One region of the Blautia argi genome, then DNA from elsewhere that is predicted to be linked to it. Evidence: predicted binding sites of a transcription regulator. Region 1 holds the regulator's gene; the other holds the start of a gene.

Region 1 (3,187 bases):
CCACTTCGCAAAACAGCCTGTCCGCTCAAATATGCCGCTCCGAAGATTTCCCTGCTTCCTGCTACCAGAAAAACCTTTCCAAAGCTGCCCTTATTCCCGTCCGGCTTTCTTACAAGCGTCTTCAGTTCTTCCCTGGTACAGGCAAAAAGTCCGCTTCCAAAGGAGGGGGGCATTAAAATCCCCACATCTGCACTTATAAGCTTTCCTGCATAAGCTGCACCGGGATACAGACAAAGCCCTGCCTTTTTGTACCCAAAGGTAACGGTAAGATCTGCCCTTACGGCACAACCCAAAACTGCCCCTGTCCCAGCATGGATACCGGAAGGAATATCCACTGCTACAATTTTCCCCTGAAAATGTTCCAGACTTTCTATGGTTTCTCTGTAAGTTCCTTTTATCTCTCTGGAAAGTCCCACGCCAAACAGGGCGTCTACGATAGTAGTATATTCATGGACACAGAAAGTCTTGACAAAGGAAATCCCATAATTTCTGCCAATTTCTATCTGTTTTTCCATTTCTTTTGTAAAATGTTCCGGCTTTCCCAAAATACAGACATCTGTCTGATATCCCCCCAGGGTCAGAAGCCTGGCTATGACCACGCCGTCTGCTCCATTATTTCCGCTGCCACATAAAACCAGCACTTTAGAAAGTGGCAGCCCTTCTTTTTGCATGCTCCAAAAGACCTGCAGACCAGCCCGTTCCATCAGCACCAGGGACGGCATTTGCATCTGCTCTATGGTATAAACGTCCAACGCCTTCATCTGCTCTCCGGTTACAATCTGTTCCATTTTTTCACCGCCTTTTCCGGGAAAGCGAAAAGGGAGCTGCCGCAACAGCCCCTTCCCGCATGTTTATTTCTTCTCATGTTCGTTTTCATAGCAATTCAAATTATAGGACAAACGCATCAGGCTCTCGGAAAGATGTACATTTTCCACAATCACATCCTTCGGCACGTCCAAATCCAGATGCGCAAAATTCCAAATAGCACGAATGCCGTTCTTTACCAACAGATCTGCTGTTTCTGCCGCATTATTTTTCGGCAGGGTCAAGGTGGCAATTTCCACGTCCTGCTCCTTTAAAAACTGAGGAAGCTCGTCCATCATACGAATCTCGTTTCCTCTGATAGAAATCCCCTTCAGCACTGGATTCACATCAAAAATTCCTACAATCTTGAAGCCTCTTTTTTCAAACTTCACATAATTGGCAAGTGCCTGTCCCAGATTACCTGCACCTACAATAATCATGTGATGTGTTTTATCAAGTCCTAAAATTTTCCCGATTTCCTCATACAGATACGGAACATTATAACCATATCCCTGCTGCCCGAAGCCGCCAAAATTATTCAAATCCTGACGAATCTGAGATGCAGTTACCCGCATCTTTTCACTTAGCTCATTGGAGGATATTCGCTCTACGCCTTCTTCTATAAGTTCACCTAAATATCTGTAATATCGGGGTAGCCTTTTGATCACTGCCTTTGAAATGCACTTTTCCTCCATGACGACCCTCCTGTATTTAAAATACACATTTCTACGTTTCATTATAATGGATTGTTAAATTAAAGTCAATTAATTTTCTTTTTCTGTGTTGTCAAATAAGAATTTTCCGCTATAATAAATAGGACAGCTTTTCAGGCTGTACGGAGTTTTAAAGGAGATTAGAACCATGATACTTGCATGTCAAAATATAGAAAAGTCCTTTGACGGCGTCACCCTGCTTTCTGACGCCAGCTTTCACATTGAAGAAAGAGAAAAGGCAGCTTTGGTAGGCATTAACGGTGCAGGAAAATCTACACTTTTTAAAATCATTGCAGGCGAACTTGCGGCAGATGGCGGTCAGGTAATTTTAGCGAAAGGAAAAACCATGGGCTATCTGGCGCAGCATCAGGAAATGGACGGGGATTTATCCATCTACGATTCTCTTTTGAAGGTTAAGCAGCACATTCTTGATATGGAAGTGCGTATGCGCCAGTTAGAAAAAGAGATGAAGCATGCCACAGAAGTAGAACTGAATAAAATTATGGAAACCTATTCCAGACTGACCCACGAATTTGAGCTGGAAAATGGCTATGCCTATAAAAGTGAGCTGACCGGGGTATTAAAAGGTCTTGGTTTTGCAGAAGGAGATTTCGACAAAATGCTTTCCACCCTTTCCGGAGGACAGAAAACCCGCGTGGCGCTGGGACGTCTGCTTCTGTCAAAGCCGGACATCATTCTTTTGGACGAGCCTACCAACCACCTGGATATGGATTCCATTGCCTGGCTGGAAACCTATCTTTTAAACTATCCGGGAGCTGTATTTATTGTATCCCATGACCGGTATTTTCTGGATAAGGTTGCCACAAAAATCGTGGAAATTGACAACACAAAAGTAACCTCCTTTACAGGAAACTATAGCGCCTATAGCGAAAAGAAAGCTATGCTCCGCCGGGCTGCCTACCAGGCATATATAAACCAGCAACAGGAAATCAAACATCAGGAAGAAGTCATTGCAAAACTAAAATCCTTTAACAGGGAAAAATCCATACGCAGGGCAGAAAGCCGGGAAAAAATGCTGGAAAAAATAGAGGTGCTGGAAAAGCCCGCAGAAGTGGACGATTCCATGCGTATCACTTTAAAGCCACGAATCATAAGCGGCAACGATGTGCTGGAGGTAGAACATCTCAGCAAATCCTTCCCTTCTCTTCCTTTGTTTGAAGATTTGAACTTTCAGATAAAGCGTGGAGAACGGGTTGCCATTATCGGAAACAACGGTACCGGAAAAACTACGATCTTAAAAATTTTAAATCAGGTAATTCCGGCTGACAGTGGCAGCTTCCGACTGGGAAGCAAGGTACATATCGGTTATTATGACCAGGAACACCATGTGTTACACATGGAAAAAACGATTTTTGAAGAAATCTCCGATGCTTATCCCAAACTTACCAATACGGAAATCCGCAACCTGCTGGCAGCCTTTCTCTTTACCGGAGATGATGTGTTTAAACCTATTTCTGCATTGAGCGGTGGAGAACGAGGACGTGTTTCCCTGGCAAAACTTATGCTGTCCCAGGCGAATTTCCTGATTCTTGATGAGCCTACCAACCACCTGGATATCACTTCCAAGGAAATCCTGGAGGAGGCCTTAAATAACTACGAGGGAACCGTGCTTTATGTGTCCCATGATCGTTATTTTATCAATAAAACAG
Region 2 (3,187 bases), 1.1 Mb from region 1:
CTCCTCCTGTTTTTACCGCGCCTAAAACCGTAGCCGCAGATACGGCGTCTGTTTCTAAGGTTCTTGGGGCAACATACTGCATAACCGCACCCGGCCAGGCAACCATGGTTAAAAGTCTTCCCATTAATGCCGGATTGACAAAGTTATTTCCGATTCCTCCAAACATCTGCTTTACAACCAGAATACTGAATACATCTGCTGCCACAAGCGTCCAAACAGGAACCGTAACCGGCATGTTCAATACCAGTAAAAGTCCGGTAACCACAGCGCTGAAATCTCCTGCTGTTACCTGTTTTTTCGTTAATTTCTGCCAGAAAAACTCTGTAAGAACACACACGGTAATGGAAAGCCCTGCCAAATATAAAGCTCTGATCCCAAAAAAGTAAATCGCGCCAAGAAGCGCCGGAACCAGAGAAATTGACACATTCATCATAACATTTCTGGTAGTCCGCTCTGTACGGATATGAGGTCCGTTTATCACTCTTGTCTGACTCATGCTTTCTTCACCGCCCTTTCCCGCATTCTCTGTTTCACCATATCTCTTGCCATTCTGGTCCGTACAGAAAGTTCTCTTTTTGCCGGACAGGTGTAAGAGCAACAGCCACAGGCAATACATTCGCTGGCGTGAAGCTGTTCGCACAAATCATAATCTTCTTCCAAAAAGGCATATTCAATCTGATAAGGAACCAACCCTGCCGGACATACATTCGCGCAGCCTGAGCAGCGGATACAAGGCTGCTCCTCTTCCTGTCTGTCAGGCAATACCAGAATACCGGAAGTATTTTTTGTCACATAGAAAAGTTCTTCTTCCCCATTCCAGTCAGAAGCCACACAAGGCCCTGTCATGGGTCCGCCGGCAATAATCCGGTTTTCTTTTACTGTAACGCCACCGCAAAGTTCCACTAATTCCTTTACTGAAGTGCCCACAGGTACCAGATAATTGCCCGGCTCCTTTACACAGCCTGTCACTGTAACAGTCCTGCGAATCAGAGGAATTCCTCCTAAAACCATATCTGCGGCTGCCTTTGCAGTTCCCACATTGGAAACAATCACGCCTACATCAGCCGGAAGTCCGCCCTGAGGTACTTCTTTTCCCAAAACAGCCTGGATAAGCTGCCGTTCCCCACCCTGAGGATATTTTGCAGGTAATTCTACAATCTCCAGATTCCGGACTTCTTTTATTTTTCCGTCCTGTCGTGCAGCCTCCAAAATCTTCCGAAGACTGCTGATAGCCTCCGGTTTATTATCTTCAATACAAAGATAGGCTTTCTTTGCTCCTGATGCCTTTAAAAGCAGACAGATTCCATTTAAAATTCCGTATCCCTGCTCTAACATTAAGCGGTAATCACAGGTGAGAAAAGGTTCACACTCTGCGCCGTTAATCAAAAGGCTGTCAATGGGCTTGTCTGTTTCATATTTTTTATGAGTGGGAAATCCTGCGCCGCCCATACCGGTAAGACCGCCGTCCCGGACACCTGCCAGAATCTCTTCTCTGGAATACTTCTCCGGACTTACCATCTCTGACTCATATGCCTGGGGTTTTCTCTCCATTTCCCCTTCACGTTTCACAATGCACCCCAAAACCATACGATTTTGCTGGCACACCTCTTTTACTTCCAGTACCTCTCCGCTTACGCTTGCATGAAGAGGCGCTGCCATAAATGCCTCCGGCTTTCCAATCTGACTTCCTGCGGTGACCTTATCTCCCGGCTTTACCAAAAGAGAGCATTTGCCTCCAAAGGACTGTTCTGCCAGAATGGTTACTGTTTCAGGCCAGTATTCACGGACAGGCAGATGCATGGTCATGGCTTTGTCATAACCGTCTGTGGGGTGGATTCCTCCGGGGAATCCGCTTTTCTTCTTCTTCCACATGTTCTGTCTTCCTCCAGTCACTTTCATTCGTTAAATAATTGACATGCCTTCATAAGATAACATATCGGAGAGATTTTGGCAAGATTATTTTTCTATCCATTTTCTGTATTTTTTACTTCTTTACAGCAATTCCGGCTCTCAGAATACGAAACATGCGCTTTGCGGCGTCCCTATACAGGTCTTCTGCCTGTTCCAACGCCTCTTCCAGCTCCATAGGTCTGTTCTGTGTTGTCATAATACTGTCAATTCCACATGCGTAAACAGTTTCTGCTCCCTCTCCCATGGAACCGGCAAGAGCCAGCACAGGCAGGTTCTGTTTCTTTGCATAAAATCCGATGCCGTCCAGTACCTTTCCACAGGCAGACTGTCCGTCAATCCGCCCTTCTCCTGTAAGAATCAAATCTGCATCTGCAATTATGGCTTCAAAATCCACCATTTTCAGTATCGTCCGGATTCCTGACTGCAGCCGGGCATTGCAGAACGCCAGTAAAGCGGCGCCCATGCCGCCTGCCGCACCTGCACCGCTGCATTTGGACACCTCATAACCGCAGATTTTCTCTATGAGCGCAGCATAATGCCGCATTCCTGTTTCCAGACGTTCCAACTGCTTTTCGTCCGCCCCTTTTTGCGGTCCGAAGACATATGTTGCTCCCCGACTTCCCAAAAGGGGGTTTGTCACATCACACATGACACAAAAAGAAGTCTTTTTCACTTCTGACATCAGATTGCTGCTGTCTATTCTTTCTATCTCCTGTAAGGTTTCCCCTACCGGAATGAAGCTCTTACCGTTTCTGTCATAAAACTTCACCCCAAGGGCAGCCAGCATACCTGCGCCGCCATCGTTTGTGGCGCTTCCGCCAATGGAAACCGTAATGTTTTGATAACCGTTCTTCAGGGCATCTTTTATCAGCTCTCCTGTTCCGTAGGAAGTGGTTTTCCCTGCGTTTCCGCTTTTATAGGGAATCAGGGTGATTCCTGACGCCTGCGCCATTTCAATGAGAACTGAATCATTGTCTAAAATCAGATATTCTGCCTCAATGGTTTCCCCTAGAGGATCTGTGACCTGACAACATTTCAACCGTCCCCCGGCTGTGCCGTATACTGCTCTTATGGTTCCCTCGCCTCCATCTGCGATAGGGACTCCTACGGTTTCTGCTCCCGGGAATATTTCTTCTGCTGCCTGTTTTAAAAGGGCAATCTGCTGCTCTGAGGAAAGGGTTCCCTTAAAGGAATCAGGTGCAAATACGAATTTCATGGTGGGGTTCCTCCTTTTTAACTCTGATTATAAAAATCAAACTGTTTGTATTTTAACATA

What was found. The regulator Rex, encoded in region 1, represses fermentation and respiration genes when NADH is low (regulators of the CRP and FNR family bind a similar motif). The targets are predictions, from matches to a motif close to ATTGTTAANTANTTAACAAT.
Region 2: the regulator Rex is predicted to act here: its motif matches at 1,899-1,918, upstream of rsxC (electron transport complex subunit RsxC).

What each region holds. Positions count from the first base shown of each region.
Region 1 covers NZ_CP030280.1:1,929,439-1,932,625, forward strand. Annotated here, with positions in the region: gene DQQ01_RS09430 (NAD(P)H-hydrate dehydratase) at 1-788, opposite strand, end outside; gene DQQ01_RS09435 (redox-sensing transcriptional repressor Rex) at 852-1,499, opposite strand; gene abc-f (ribosomal protection-like ABC-F family protein) at 1,666-3,187, shown strand, end outside.
Region 2 covers NZ_CP030280.1:811,448-814,634, reverse strand. Annotated here, with positions in the region: gene DQQ01_RS04075 (RnfABCDGE type electron transport complex subunit D) at 1-496, opposite strand, end outside; gene rsxC (electron transport complex subunit RsxC) at 493-1,872, opposite strand; gene DQQ01_RS04065 (glycerate kinase family protein) at 1,985-3,127, opposite strand.